2 regions of the Ammoniphilus soli genome follow, and region 2 is predicted to be linked to the other one. Evidence: riboswitches for the same ligand, from Rfam matches in the RefSeq annotation. Region 2 holds a riboswitch; the other holds the start of a gene.
The links. Region 2 has a riboswitch for S-adenosylmethionine ahead of ABLT31_RS17890 (2,3-diketo-5-methylthiopentyl-1-phosphate enolase). Riboswitches for the same ligand answer to the same signal wherever they lie in the genome.
Positions count from the first base shown of each region.

Region 1: linked by a shared signal. The riboswitch ahead of ABLT31_RS02555 (MetQ/NlpA family ABC transporter substrate-binding protein) and the one ahead of ABLT31_RS17890 (2,3-diketo-5-methylthiopentyl-1-phosphate enolase) in region 2 are both predicted to bind S-adenosylmethionine.

Region 1 covers NZ_JBEGDL010000001.1:482,992-490,706, reverse strand. The annotation lists gene ABLT31_RS02570 (pyridoxal phosphate-dependent aminotransferase) at 1-1,052, opposite strand, end outside; gene ABLT31_RS02565 (methionine ABC transporter permease) at 1,086-1,748, opposite strand; gene ABLT31_RS02560 (methionine ABC transporter ATP-binding protein) at 1,738-2,766, opposite strand; gene ABLT31_RS02555 (MetQ/NlpA family ABC transporter substrate-binding protein) at 2,932-3,756, opposite strand; SAM riboswitch class I at 3,896-4,005, opposite strand; gene hfq (RNA chaperone Hfq) at 4,265-4,498, opposite strand; gene miaA (tRNA (adenosine(37)-N6)-dimethylallyltransferase MiaA) at 4,547-5,485, opposite strand; gene ABLT31_RS02540 (class I SAM-dependent methyltransferase) at 5,498-6,271, opposite strand; gene mutL (DNA mismatch repair endonuclease MutL) at 6,275-7,715, opposite strand, start outside.
Region 2 covers NZ_JBEGDL010000009.1:34,554-42,268, forward strand. The annotation lists gene ABLT31_RS17890 (2,3-diketo-5-methylthiopentyl-1-phosphate enolase) at 1-1,157, opposite strand, end outside; SAM riboswitch class I at 1,336-1,468, opposite strand; gene mtnK (S-methyl-5-thioribose kinase) at 1,734-2,936, shown strand; gene mtnA (S-methyl-5-thioribose-1-phosphate isomerase) at 2,943-3,992, shown strand; gene ABLT31_RS17905 (glutamate synthase-related protein) at 4,140-7,715, opposite strand, start outside.

The DNA of each region.
Region 1 (7,715 bases), on a different contig from region 2:
ACAACAATATGAGCATTTTCCAATAGCATATCGGCAAAACTGACCGAGGTATACCCATCCGGAACAGGCAGCCAAGCAAAGAATGAGCCTTGGGAAGGCTTGGCCTCCCAGCCTATGTTCTTCAGTCCTTGATATAATGCATCCCGTCTGGACTGATAGGTGGAAACAAGCTCTTGTACACATTCTTGAGAACTCGTTAAGGCATGAGCCGCAGCCATCTGGACGGCACCGAATAGGCTGACAAACAAGTGATCCTGAAGAAGATTAATCAGGCTGACCACTTTTTTATTGCCTACAACGAAGCCTACTCTCCACCCGGCCATATTATAGGTCTTGGACAAAGTGTACACTTCAACTCCTACTTCTTTTGCTCCTGCGGCTTGGAGAAAGCTCACAGGCTTTTTCCCGTCAAACCCAATCGCTCCATAAGCAAAATCATGGCACACTACCACCCCATGGGCCCCGGCAAATCGTACCGTCTCTTCAAAAAACGTTAGCGGTGCCGTGGCTGCAGTAGGATTATTCGGGTAGTTTAAAAACATCAATTTCGCTTTATCTAGATCTGATTGCGTGATTTCAGCAAAATCAGGCAAGAACTCATTTTCTTTCCGAAGAGGCATAAAAGACATCCGGGCACCGGTTAAGGCCACGCCTGACCAATAATCCGGATAACCTGGATCGGGAACCAGGCATACATCACCGGGGTTTAACAGAACTTGGCATACCTCAATCAGCCCCGTTTTCCCGCCAAACACGATAGCCACTTCTTCTTCCGGATCCAGCTCAACGCCAAACTCGATTTTATACCAATGGGCCATGGCCTCTTTCAACTCTATGCGCCCTTGGAAAGGAGGATACTTATGATGAACGGGATTGGCTACAGCACGCTGCATCTCTTCCACAATATGCTGCGGAGTGGGAAGATCGGGATTGCCTTGACCTAAATTAATCACATCGTGTCCTGCAGCGGCCACCCGATTAACCTTAGAAACCAAGGTGGCAAAGAATTGGGTCGGCAGGCCCTTCATAATATCTGCGGATTCGATTTTCATTGCATTCATTCTCCTCTTGACATACTGAGTGCCTTAGTTTTTGCGAAGACGCTTAGCTATAAAATTCCCTAGGGATTGGACACCTTGCACAATAATGACCAAAAGAACCACCGTCCAGATCATAACATCCAGCTCCCAACGCTGGTAGCCGTAGCGAATAGCCAAGTCACCTAAACCACCCGCTCCAATTACTCCTGCCATTGCTGTAGCGCCGATCAATCCGATGCTGGCAATCGTCAATCCAAGTGAAATGGCTGGTCGGGCTTCACGTATCATGACACGCCAAATAATCTGTCCACGGCTGGCACCCATGGCTTTAAACGCTTCGATAATTCCTGGATCCACTTCCAGAAGAGCCGTTTCCATTAAGCGCGCAATGTAAGGCGCCGTATAGACTACTAGCGGGACAATGGCTCCTTTTACCCCAATCGCTGTTCCCACAATAAACTTAGTGAATGGAATAATCGCGACCATCAAGATGATAAACGGAACAGAGCGAAGGATGTTGATAATCACATTCAACACATTATAAATGATTGCATTCTCATATATATGCTTCGGCCGAGTAACCACGAGAAGGATACCCAGCGGCAATCCAATGGCAGCTGATATGGTCAAGGAGTAAAATACCATCCACCAAGTTTCTACCAAGGATATCAGATACAGATCGCTTTGTTCCAATAAACTAGTCAACATCCTGCAGCACCTCCACCGTTAAGCCTTCCCCTTGCAGATAGTCTATTCCTTGCCGGATGGCGCCCGCATCCCCCGTAAGCTTCAGAATAAGGCTGCCAAAGGTTGTTTCCTTAATTTGAGTAATGTTTCCATACAATATGTTGGGGCGAAGCGGAAAACGGATAGAAAGTTCAGCAAAAACAGGTTCAGCTGTCGTTTCTCCAACGAATGAGACGCGTATGAGCTCTCCGTTAGCTCGTTCCTGCGCAAATTTTCGTTGCAAGTTTTCAGGCAAATGGATGTCAAACACATTTTTAATGAAGTTTTTCGTCGTTTGTGTTTTCGGTTGAGAAAAAATTTCCAAGACACTTCCCTGTTCAACAACCTGCCCATTCTCCATCACGGCTACATGGTCACAGATTTTTTTGATTACATGCATCTCATGGGTAATCAACATAATCGTAATATCAAATTTTTTATTGATATCCAACAATAAGTCAAGGATGGAATCTGTCGTTTGGGGATCAAGAGCGGATGTCGCTTCATCACAGAGCAAAATCTCCGGATCATTGGCTAGAGCCCGAGCAATCGCTACTCTCTGTTTCTGTCCCCCGGACAATTGTGATGGATACGAGCCGCCTTTTTCCGCTAGTCCCACTAATCGCAGAAGCTCGCTAACCTTTTTTTCGATTTTATCCTTCGGGGTATTGGATAATTTAAGAGGAGCCGCTACATTTTCAAATACTGTACTGGACGATAACAGGTTAAAATGCTGAAAGATCATTCCGATCTTCCGGCGAGCTTCACGCAAGGGCTTTTCCGCAAGATTGGTCATTTCTACTCCGTTTACTATGACTGAACCCGAGCTTGGGGTTTCCAAAAGATTAACGCAGCGGATCAAACTGCTTTTTCCCGCTCCGCTAAACCCGATAACACCAAAAATTTCACCTTTTTTAATCTCTAGATTTACATTTTTCACCGCTTCTACTTTACGGCCATTTTGTTCATAGGTTTTATATAAATTTTTTAAAACAATCATAAGGCTAACCTCCTACTTTCTTTAACTAGCTTGCATCTCAAACCTCATAACTGATGTATTTTCAAGTAGCCGGTCCTCCACCTTAAAAAGAAGGACCCCCTGTGAGGAGGTCTTCTTTTCTTATTCAAAGCTTCTCCAATTCCACTTTGCTGCATACTGAACAGTTTACCAGGATGGGACCACAGAGCCTTGGAAATTCTCTTCTATAAACTTTTTCACTTCATCGGAATGATAGGCCTTTACAAGCTTTTCGAACTCCGGACGATCCTTGTCCTCCGCACGAACCGCAATAAGGTTTACCCAAGGAGAATCGCTCGGTTCGATAAAGATGGAGTCCTTCGTCGGGACAAAGCCATGTTCCATAGCAAAGTTTGTATTAATGGCTGCTGCCGCCAGGTCATCAAGCGCCTTAGGAAGGAATGCAGCCTCTAACTCCTTAAACTTTATGTTCTTTGGATTTTCCGCTACGTCATGGACCGTTGCCTTGACGCCAACTCCTTCTTTTAGCTTTATCCAGCCTGCTTGCTCAAGCAGCTGAAGAGCTCTGGCGCCATTCGTCGGGTCGTTCGGCAATCCTACTTCAGCTCCATCTTCCAGTTCACTTACGTCTTTAATTTTGGTCGAATAAATCCCCATTGGGAAATTTATGTTATTAGCTAGCTTCACCAAATCCAAATTATGGTCTGCTTTAAATTGTTCTAAGTAAGGCTCATGCTGGAAGCTATTTGCGTCCAATTCTCCCTCAGCCAATACTTTGTTAGGCTGAACGTAATCATTGAAGGCTACGATCTCAATTTCCAATCCATCCTTGGCTGCTACTTCCTTTACCTTCTCCATGACTTCTTCATGCGGACCGGCTGTTACTCCTATTTTCAACTTAGCCGTTTGTTCCTCGCTAGCTTGGGTTGGTTGATCTTCAGAGCTTCCGCATCCGGCAAGAAGAGATACGGCTAATATCGATGTCGCTAAGACTTTAGTCCATTTTTTCATTTACTTGACTCCCCTTCATGTTGGCATTGGCTTTAGGAGAGAGAACCCTTTTATTGTCAGTATCCGGGCCCTTGGATGATGACAAATAAAAAACCTCTTCGCAGAGAAGAGGTTTGACGTGTATGTAGTCACGGTCACTCTCTTATCTGTCAGAACTCGGCGTCCTGTTGGAATTGGCACAGCATCTTCAAGCAGAAGATCCGCTGCCGGGTTTCATAGGGCCATTCCCTCCACCTCTCTGGATAAGACAAAAAACAATTCCTAGCGGAATAACTCTCTATACTTGTTAACTTCTGCCATATCTGCTTCTCAGAAGATCAATGCATTTCCATTAATAGTCGCAGGAGATAGAGAAGATAACGTTATTGAGAATATTACGTTTTGATCTTTCTGTCAATAAAATCAGATGAAGTCTATATAATTAAAACAGTCAGAGAAAACCAAAATAAAAAAACCAAGCCAGAGAGCATCTCTGGCTTGGTTGGCAAATCGTTTGGATTTCCGCGAGCTATTCCTGATTATCAGGCATAAGGGATACCGGACGTTGGGGAAGGAATGTGGAAATCGCATGCTTGTATACTAATTGCTGCTTGCCATCACTATCAATAACAATAGTGAAGTTATCAAACGCGCGGATCAGTCCTCTTAATTGGAATCCGTTCACTAGATATATGGTAACTGGAACATTTTCCTTTCTCAAGTGGTTAAGAAACGTATCCTGAATGTTGATGGAATTTGCCATTGGGGGTTTACCTCCTCTATTTATATCTTAACAGTTATATTCGTGGTCTTACCTAATCTTTCCTGCTACAAAGGTTCGAATATTTTCGACAAGCTCTTGCCTATCCCCGGGGTTAGTCATATCCTGCCAGGTGATATCCTTCATGGATCTAAACCAAGTCAACTGGCGCTTTGCAAAATTCCGGCTGTTTTTCTTAATCAGTTCAACGGCCTCATCAAGCGATAGTGTACCTTCTAGATGCTCAACCATCTCTTTGTAGCCAATCCCTTGCATCGATTGAAGACCCTTATGATATCCTTCGTCAAGCAATCTCCTGACCTCGTCCACAAGGCCTTGTTCAACCATGATATCTACACGGCGGTTGATTCTCTCATATAAGACAGACCGCTCCATTGTCAATCCAAGAAGGCAGAGTTGATAAGGAGACTCGGGTGACCGCTGTTGAAATTCCGCCATAGGCTTTCCCGTTAATTGATAAATTTCTAACGCACGGATTACTCTTTTTACATCATTCGGGTGAAGACGTTCCGCGGTAATCGGATCAATGGATTGCAGCCGTTGATGCAGCGCCTCTTTCCCATGTTCTTCCGCAAACTTTTCTAAAGCATCGCGCAGGGAATGGTCTTTCTGGGCTTCGGAAAACTGATATTCATAAATGACAGATTGAATATATAGACCTGTTCCCCCTACGATCATCGGAAGCTTTCCCCTATAGTTCATATCCGTAATAAGCCTTCTTGACTCATGCTGAAAATCGGCAACAGAAAATGCTTCATGAGGGTAAATGATATCAATAAGATAATGAGGAATGGACTCCATCTCTTCTTTAGTGATTTTGGCTGTCCCAATATCCATCCCCTTGTAGACTTGCATTGAATCTCCTGAAATGATCTCACCGCTAAGCTCCTTGGCCAAATCAATACTTAAGGCGGTTTTTCCCACTGCAGTCGGGCCTACAATGACCAAAAGCTTTTCTTTACTGTTCATGTTTGATCCTCCCTAAGTCTCGAGGATGCCGTATGCGATTTCCGTGCTATCGTTATGGATTACACTTATACCAAGACGTTCGAACTCCCCGCTATCCCTGCGCTCCTTAAGAACGATTCTACGTTTGGCTACTCTGCGCGCTTCGTTGACCGCCTGGATATCGAGTGGCGTTGGGTTAGCATACCCCCTAAGAACCTGGAGAGAGTCCGATTCAAGGATCCCCTGCCGAAACATAGGATCAAAGTAGACAATGTCATAGCTTTTATCTGGTAGCTTCCTTAGCACATCGAGGTGATGGCTGCACATCACTTCGATTCGCCTTGCAGCTTCATCCAACTCGGGGAATTCCTCAAGGGCTTGTAGCCCTTGCTCAACCAGGAGAGCAATGATAGGCTCAGATTCTATCCCTGTCACTCTTCCTTCCTCTCCTACTGCAAACGAAGCAACAAGGCTGTCCGCTCCAAGACCCATCGTGCAATCTAAAAAGGAATCCCCATTCCGAAGCTGACACGCTTGAATCATTATATCATTATCGCCGCCCAGAAGCCGCTTTATACGAACAGTAGCCATGCCAGGGTGAAAAAAAAACGGCTTTTCTTTCCCTTTGGCGTACCATTGTATCCTTTTCTTCGTAATCACGAGAAATTGATCTGTCTCCTCCTCTTCATAAAACCTCTCAATAGATCTCTCTTTTCTAGGTATGAATGTCCCTTGAATTTGCGCGGCAAGAGCCCGTGCTTTATCGGTCAGGGTTTGCGTTTCTTTCTGGGATGTGGTTACGATCATGTCTTACATCACTCGCTTAAACATTTTTTCAATATCATACTTAGAAAAATGGATAATAATTGGACGTCCATGCGGACAAGTAAATGGTGAATGGGTTTCTCTCAACTTGTCTAACAAAGCTTCCATTTCAATGTGGCTAAGGTGCCGATTCGCTTTGATCGCCGCCTTGCAGGACATCATGATCGCTGCTTTTTCACGCAGCTTAAGCGTATCAATTTTAGTTTCTCCACTGGCAATCATTTCTACCATTTCATGGATAATGGATTCCTCTTCTCCTTCGAGAAACCATCTCGGGTGGGCCCGGACTAGAAAAGTCTGGCTTCCGAAGGGCTCCATATCTAAGCCGACCTGTTTAAATAAATCCATTTTTTCCTGAACCTGCCTCATCTCCTTGATAGAAAGGTGAATGGACAAAGGGATAAGCAAATCCTGCATCTCGATTTGTTCCTGACTAAGCTTTTCGAGAAAGTATTCATACCATATCCGTTCCTGTGCTGCATGCTGATCAATCATGTACAGCCCTTCTTCACTTTGCGCAAGGATATATGATCCATGAAGCTGCGCAAGGGGGTAAAACTCAGGAACAGCCGGCTTGGGTGGCGGAGGCGATGTTTCTCTAATCGCAACAGGAGCTTCCGAAACCGCTAAGGGCGCATTCTCGTTGATGTCCTTCTTCTCTTCCGCTTGCTTAAGCAGCCACTCGGTATACTTTGCAGCAGCTTCTCTTTCTGATCTCTGATCAGGCTTATTATTTTGCTCTATACGTGTAAGAGGATAAGAAGTAGGCCTGTTTAGCTCCAGCCTGGTCTGGGTAGACACCTCAGAGGGATAGGAACGCGAAGGTTCTGGAATCAACCGTTGCTTTCCCCATACTTTTCTTACTTCCTCTTCCACGAAAGCCAATAGCTCCTGCTCCTTGCTTAGCCTAACTTCAAGCTTTGCCGGATGAACATTGACATCGATCAAGGTTGGATCAAGATTGATTTTTAGAATGGCGATAGGGTAGCGGTTTATAGGCAAAAGAGTATGATAGCCCCTTAAAATTGCACTTATAAGACCATGATTGCGTATATAGCGGCCGTTAACCAAAAGAGAGATATAGGAACGATTGGCCCGAGTTGTCTGTGGATTCCCCATGTAGCCTTCGATATGAAAATCGAGGTTGTTTGCCCGGATGGGCTCCATCTCCTTAGCAATAGGCATGCCGTATACGGATGCAATCACATGCAGGAGCTGTCCATCCCCGTAGGTTTTAAACAAAGTCTTTCCTTCGCTTGTCAAAAGGAACGCGATCTCCGGAAAAGAGAGCGCTAATCGGTTCATATAATCAGAAATGTGCCCAATCTCGGTTTGAATGGTTTTTAAATATTTCAAGCGGGCTGGAGTGTTGAAGAATAGGTCTTTTACGGTAATTTCCGTCCCTTGGGGGTGGGCCACGGAGTCC
Region 2 (7,715 bases):
AGCAAATGGGGGTTCTCCGTTTGATCTAGCGCATTTCCCTGCAAAGTTTCCTGAATGGCGGCAATGAAAGCTTGTCCCCCTCCTACAGGGCCAGCGGGATGTCCGTGAATCCCTCCACCAGCATTAACCATGTGGTCTAGGCCGAAGTCTTTATAGAGCAGTGGAACCATTCCAGGATGGATACCAGCAGAAGGTACAGGGAATGCAGGACGGATGCCTGGCAGTTCTTCTGCTAAATGCTGGGCAATGTCTAAAGCCTCTTGCTTAGGCAATGCTACCGAGCCATAGGGAGATGGGAAAAGGACGATATCCGCACCTGCGAGCCTCATTAGCTTTCCTAATAAAAGAGGAGCAGATATACCGTAATGAGATGATTGGTATAGGGCACCAGCCATAGCTGGGTGGGCCATAATGGGCACCTGAATATCCGGATCACGGCTCAGTTGGGTTAAGATATCCAATCCATAAGGCAAAACATTAAGCAGCAAGCAGTTCGCACCGTTATCCACGGCCCTTTTTGCCCGTTCGATCAGACCGGTAACAGGACCTGTTAGATTGGCTGCATAGAGCACTTGGCGGCCAGACGCTTCAATTACTTCCTTGCAGGCACGGATACGCTCCAGGAAAGGGGCATGTTCGTCGGCAAAGAAGATTTCATCATCTTTTACTAAGTCTACGCCACCCTCTACTTGAAGCCGGAATTGCTCCACTAATTCTTCTAGGGGAAGGCCGATGCATGATTTGAAAATGCTCATAAACAATGGGCGATCGCAGACATTAAGCCGTTCGCGTACACCTGCAATTCCAAACTTGGGTCCCGAAAATTCTTTTGTAAATTCTTCGGGGAAATCGATATCCAGCAATTTGATTTTGCCATCCATGGATAGCTTGCCGAATACGTTGGTTAAGAGGGAAGGGAGGTCATACGTGAAATTGACCACAGGATATTGGACTTTAATAACTCCTCTTTCAAGCCCTTCTTCAGTCTTTTCGAGAACAGTGGCTCCGGCAGAACGGCCTAGATGCTTTTGCAGTTTTTCCTGCTTTGCCGCCGGGAGGTCCGTCCAGCTTCCGACAGTCATGCCGACTGCGATGGCTTCTGCTTTTTTTTCTAGGCTTTTCGCCTCAGTGAGATAGGAGACCGTAATGTATGACAAAGGACAAAACTCCTTCCAAATAATATTAATCCGTTAGAGGGATTGGCTGACGTCAAGATAGTACTTCGACAACAAGTTTTCCTCGTGCTTTCCAAATGGTGTAGCGAAGCTATAAATTCTGACAGTATGAAAAAAAGTACCTCTTAGATAAGGGGTACTTGAAGAGCGAATCAAATACAACTTATCTCTCCGAATGATGAGTTCATTCTGCAGGAAGTAGCACCGTGTTTTTATTTTGCACAATTGGAGAAAAATAAAAATCGGTTGCCGGGCGTCATTGGGCCAGTCCCTCAGCCATCTCTCGATAAGATGAAATATCAAATTGTAAAAGTTTCATATAGAAGTGCAATACATACATTGAAATCTTAGCTTTTTTATAAAATAAAGTCAATAGAAGAAAAATTAGTGCATTGTAAAATCCTAATAGATTGACAATATTACAGAACTCTAGATAGTATATAGCTAGTTAAAATCCGCAATCTTTTTTTGTAACGTATTCTGAATGTTCTTATCCTCACCAAAAGGCTGGGGAATTTGGCAAGAATATAGGAAAATAGTCGTTTGGAGGGGTGGAGTATGGAGTATCGCGCATTTAGCGAACAGGAAGCAGTCGAATATGCTCGTCATTTACCAGGGATTTTCCCAGAAGGTGCACAGTTGGAGAGCCGAGAAATCGGAGACGGAAATTTGAACTTGGTTTTTCACATTCAAGATGAAATTTCAGGAAAAAGCATTATATTTAAACAAGCCTTACCGTATGCCAGAGTTGTCGGAGAATCCTGGCCGCTTACACTAGACCGTGCACGGATCGAGAGTGAAGCCCTCATTATCCAAGATCAAATATGTCCGGGCTTAGTCCCTAAAGTATATCACTACGATAAAGATCTAGCTCTCACGGTCATGGAAGATTTATCGAGCCATGTTATTATGCGAAAGGGGTTAATTGAAGGAAATCGTTATCCTGCTTTTGCTCAACATATTGGTTTGTTTCTAGCGAAGACGTTGTTCTACACTTCAGACCTGGCGTTGGACTTTAAGGAGAAAAAAGAAAAGGTAGCGCAGTTCATTAATCCGGAGCTTTGTAAAATTACAGAAGATCTAGTATTTACCGACCCTTATTATGATGCAGATACGAATAACTTCAATCCTTTAATCCGTGAAACGGTGGAAGGGATCTGGAAGAATGCGGAGCTTCGAAGAGAAATCGCCAAGCTTAAATATTCCTTCATGACAGACGCCCAAGCTCTTCTGCATGGGGATCTCCATACGGGGAGTATTATGGTCACAAAAGAGAGCACCAAGGTGATTGATCCGGAGTTTGCTTACTACGGGCCTATGGGCTTTGATATCGGTGCGGTCATAGCCAACCTGCTGCTCAATTATGCTGCTCAGGAAGGATTAAAGGCTTCTGAACAGGAGTGCCAATCGTTTCGGGAATACCTGCTTGAGACTGTAAAGGATGTATGGAACACGTTTGAAGGCGAATTCCGCAGATTATGGGATGTACATGTAAAAGACGTCATGTACTCCGCAGAAGGGTATCAAGATGACACAGCAAGTCGCCTTCTGAAGGATTCCATTGGATTTGCCGGCTGCAAAATGATGAGAAGGGTAATTGGATTAGCTGGAGTTGCCGACCTGAATTCTATTGAAAACGAAGAGACGCGGGCTAAAGCAGAAAGATTAGCTCTGGCGGTTGGACAAAGTTTAGTTTTGGAAAGACATTCGATTAGCAGTATCGAGGATCTATTGCGTTTGGTGAAGAATATAGAAGAGTAGGTGTCAATTATTGTGGAAAATCATGTCCATTCCATTCGCTGGGAAGAGGATCGAGTCCTGTTGCTGGACCAGACGAAGCTTCCCTTAGAAGTCGTTTTTGAGGACGTCCGTACTATTGAACAAATGTGGAATGCCATTCGCGCATTGAAGGTGAGAGGGGCACCCGCTATCGGAATTGCTGCCGCCTATGGGATGTATTTGGGGGCTAGGGAACTGCAGGCTGCGAACGCTTCTGAGTTTCTTAGCCAGCTGCGTGAGAAAAGAGATTACTTAGCAACTTCTCGCCCAACGGCAGTCAATTTATTCTGGGCAATAGACCGAATGATGAACAAGGCAGAAGCGTTGGGAGACGCAGAAGTTCCTGTGTTAAAACAAGAGCTTCTAGAGGAAGCCAAACGCATGCACGAAGAAGATGTGGAGATTTGCCGGAGTATTGGGGAACACGCGATTACTTTGATGCATGATGGGATAGGATTGCTTACACACTGCAACGCAGGAGGTATTGCCACAGCGAAGTATGGGACAGCTCTTGCACCGATGTTTCTTGCGAAGGAAAGGGGATGGGATATCAAGGTCTTTGCTGACGAAACCCGCCCAGTCTTGCAGGGGGCTCGTTTGACGGCGTGGGAGCTCCAGCAGGCAGGTATAGATGTTACCCTCATCTGCGATAATATGGCGGCCATGGTGATGTCTAAAGGATGGGTACAAGCTGTGATCGTGGGTACAGACCGAATTGCAGCGAACGGTGATGTAGCGAATAAGATAGGAACCTATGGCTTGGCTGTCTTGGCCAAGGCTCAAGGAATCCCGTTCTACGTTGCTTCTCCTCTGTCCACCATTGATTTGAACACCTTAACAGGAACAGAGATCCCGATAGAGGAACGTCCTGACGAAGAAATTACAGAGATCGGCGGTAGCCGAGTTGCACCGCATAATATCAAGGTGTTCAATCCTGCCTTTGATGTCACACCGAACGAGTATGTGACAGCAATTATTACAGAAAAGGGAATTGTGCGAGCTCCTTTTGACGTGAATTTAAAGAAATTGTTTGAATAGGGGAGAAGGTCAGCCAGGGATGTGGCTGGCCTTCTTTTTTAGCATGGAAAGATAGAGGAAGAAAGTTCTCTTATTTCAAGAAAAGATGGATAAAGGGTACTAATAAAAAAGGTCGGTACCTCTTGAGGTACCGACCTAATTGTATGATTACTCTGTCGCAACAGACTGATCTGCTTGCAATTTCACAGGAGCTAGCATCATAAAGTGCTGGTCTGCGTTATCACGTAAAGTTTCAATGCGTGCTGCGGTTTCATGTTGATCTGTAGCTTTTAATTCTTCAATATATTTGTTTAGTAGCTCAACGACGTCACTGTTTCCTTTTTCATCTAGAGGAAGTAGAGTAACTTTCGCTCCTTTTGCGATACGACGGTTGATGGCAGCTTCGTCTAGACCCATTTCAGGCTGAAGGTGTACGTAAACCACACCACCGGTCATACCTGCACAAATCCATGGACCTGGATCTCCCATAACAAGCGCTCTTCCGTTTGTCATGTATTCAAACGCGAATCCTTTCAAATTCGCACGGCCGCCAATGCCACCGAATTGATCATTAATCGGCTGAGTAAGCTCTCCACCGAAGACGATATCAGCTCCGGATAGACGGATACAAGCACGAGCATCAGCATTTCCTTGTACAATGAATGTTCCTTTTTGTGCACCGTAGGCAAAGCTCTTTCCTACAGATCCGTTGATAAATAGGCCATTCTTGTTACGAGCTTTCATTACGCTGATCTTACCGCCAAAGCTAGTTTTACCTACGCCGTCCTGTGCTCCACCTTGTACGCGGATGTTAACCCCTTGAGCGTTAAATGCACCCAAGCCGTTACCAGGTACACAGCCAGATTCAAAGTTCAAGTGAACTTCAGGAAGGGAAACATAGCTTCCATCCAAGTGAGATTTTACGCGCTCGCCAGAGTAGCGGCTTCCCAATACGCGCTGGTCTCCTAATACATTAGTGAATTGACGAACTAATGGTCTGTCTGTTGCTGTATAGACTGGCTCTGCACTTTGACCTTCAGCTCCTGCAGCAACAAGAACTTTCGCCAATTCTTCTTCGTTTTGTGCAGGAAGAGTAGAAGGTACCCAATCCACACGCTCAAGCATAGCTGATAAATCAATTTTCTCGATTTCACGAACTTGTTGAAGCAAGTCAGAGCGTCCAACCAAGTCTTGCGTTTGGGCAAAGCCAAGCTCAGCGGTAATTCGTCTCACTTCTTCACCAAATGAGGTGAACAGACGCTTTAGGTTTTCTACAGCTTCTTCATATACACGAGGAACGAAACGGCGCAATCCGTGCTCCTTAGCTTCCTCGACGGACTCGATTTGCGTTGCAATACCAACGTGACAGGTATCTAAATGACAGCCGCGGCAAGTCGTACATCCAACGGCAAGCATCGCTAATGTACCGAAGCCAGCGCGGTTTGCACCAAGCATCATCATTTTTACAACATCGGTAGCGCTCTTTAGACCACCGTCAGACCAAAGTTCAACGTTGTTTCGAAGACCAGCTTCAATCAATGCTTTATGTGCAGCTACAACACCAATCTCTGTAGGTAATCCTACGTGCTGTAGAGCATGAATCCGTGCAGCACCTGTACCACCGTCAAAACCAGAAAGCGTGATGATATCAGCACCGGCTTTTGCTACCCCAACGGCAATAGTACCGATATTTGGAACCACAGGAACTTTAACGATAACTTTAGCTTGATGATTCGCTGTTTTAAACTCATCAATGATTTGTGCTAAATCCTCAATGGAGTAAATATCATGGTTATTGGATGGCGAAATCAAGTCTGAACCAATGGTTGCGTTACGTGCAGCTGCTACCTTAGCTGTTACTTTTTTACCTGGTAAGTGTCCACCTTCACCAGGCTTCGCTCCTTGACCGATCTTCAGCTCAAGCAAGTTACTTGAATTCGCTAATTCTACGTTTACTCCGAAACGACCGGATGCAATTTGCTGACCGCGTGTTTTCGGATATTTTCCGATCATATCTTTAATCTCTCCGCCTTCACCATTCAAGCTGATCATGTTCAGTTGGTCAGCCGCTTCCGCATAAGCACGGAAAGCAATCTCATTCTGAGAACCGAAAGACATGGAAGAGATGACAAATGGCAAGCTGTGATCTCCAACCCCAATATTAACAGACGAAGGATCGATTTTGCCTTCTGCCTTATCAAAGTTTATATCAGCCACATGGCGAATGGATAGAGGAGTTTCTCTTTCGATCTCCACCAATTTGTCAGCGAACTCTTGATAGCTTAAAGTTCCAGCTGCTAATTGGCCAATCGATTTCCATACGCGCGGCCATAAATGGAACAATTTCGCAGGCTTTCCTTCCTCGGATTGGAAGTCTTCATAACGCTTCTTACTGTCTTGCTCCAAGTTCTCCCATGATGTTCCCGCTTGATCTGAACCACAGAAGTTCACGATGTGAAGAACCTCTGCCACAGAGTCGGTTAATCCGATGGAGGAGAAGATGCGGAAGTATCCGCGGGTTTCATGAATCCCGATTGTGGAAGTTACTTTTTCTAAACCTTTGCACAAGGCCTCGTAAAGGTTAATAACAGAGTCTGCTCCATCTTTACCGTATACGGTAGCAAACAACAAATATGGGTCAATGGCATCAGCACCGATTCCAAAGGCTACGGCAATGTCATGAAGGCTGCGAATGGCGGCCGAACGAATGATAATGCTAGCCTTTCTTCTTAAGCTAATTCCATCGCTGTTTTTGGCAGCCTTTAAAGCTTGATCTACCTTGGAAATAGCGAGAAGCGGGTCAATCCAGTACTTGCCGTCCGTGTGGGTTAAAGCGTCATCAAGCAAGATGATCTTAGCGCCGCCTTCAACAGCTTTTACTGCTTGATCAGCTAGGGCATCTAAAGCTTCTGTGATCTTTTGTCCTTCAGCAAAGTGAGTGGAAAGTGTGGCTAATCCACCATTTGCTCCAAAGTATTCAAGAATTTGCTCTAAGCTGGAAGAACCAATCTGCTTAGCAGCTTCTTGAAGGCCAGCACCTTCTAGAATGATCGGAGCCGGAATCTCAATTCCTGGCTGATCAAATTCGCGGTAAATACCAGGGCGTGCCCCAAGAACCACGCGTGTGGAGAAATGCTCCACTTCACGATCGCGGTCGATCGCCGGGTTGGTTACGACAGCTACACTTTCTTTAATGAAATCAGCTAAGTTCTGACGATCTTGCGCCAGTGCAGCCAAAGGTGCATCGTGTCCTAAGGATCGAATTGGCTCTGCTCCGTTGGTCGCCATTTGTTCAGCAAGCTGGATCTGTTCTCTTTCCCAACCGAAAGCCGAGTACATTTGGTTCGTAATTTCTTTTACGTCTACATAAGGAGCTTGTGCTTTTGCAAGCTTAGCAAAAGTGAGCTGCTCACCGAAACCAGAGAAGGCACCTTGAGCTTGAGCTCTTTCATAAACGATTTCTTGAAGCTGTCCGTGGAAAATTACTTCCACATGTGCATCTTTATGCAGTTTTAAGCCGACTTTTTCACCTGGAGCTAAGGACTTAGGCTCACTAACCATTTCGGTTACTGGTATCACACCTTGCTCGGAGGAGAAGAAGAGGGAAGTTGTATCTTCAACCATCCATACAGGACGTAAGCCAAGAGCATCTACGCTAAACACGCATTCGTCCTTATAGCGCGAAATGACCCCAGCAGGCCCTTGAGCAAAATGTCCCCATGCCTGACGGAAATACATATATAA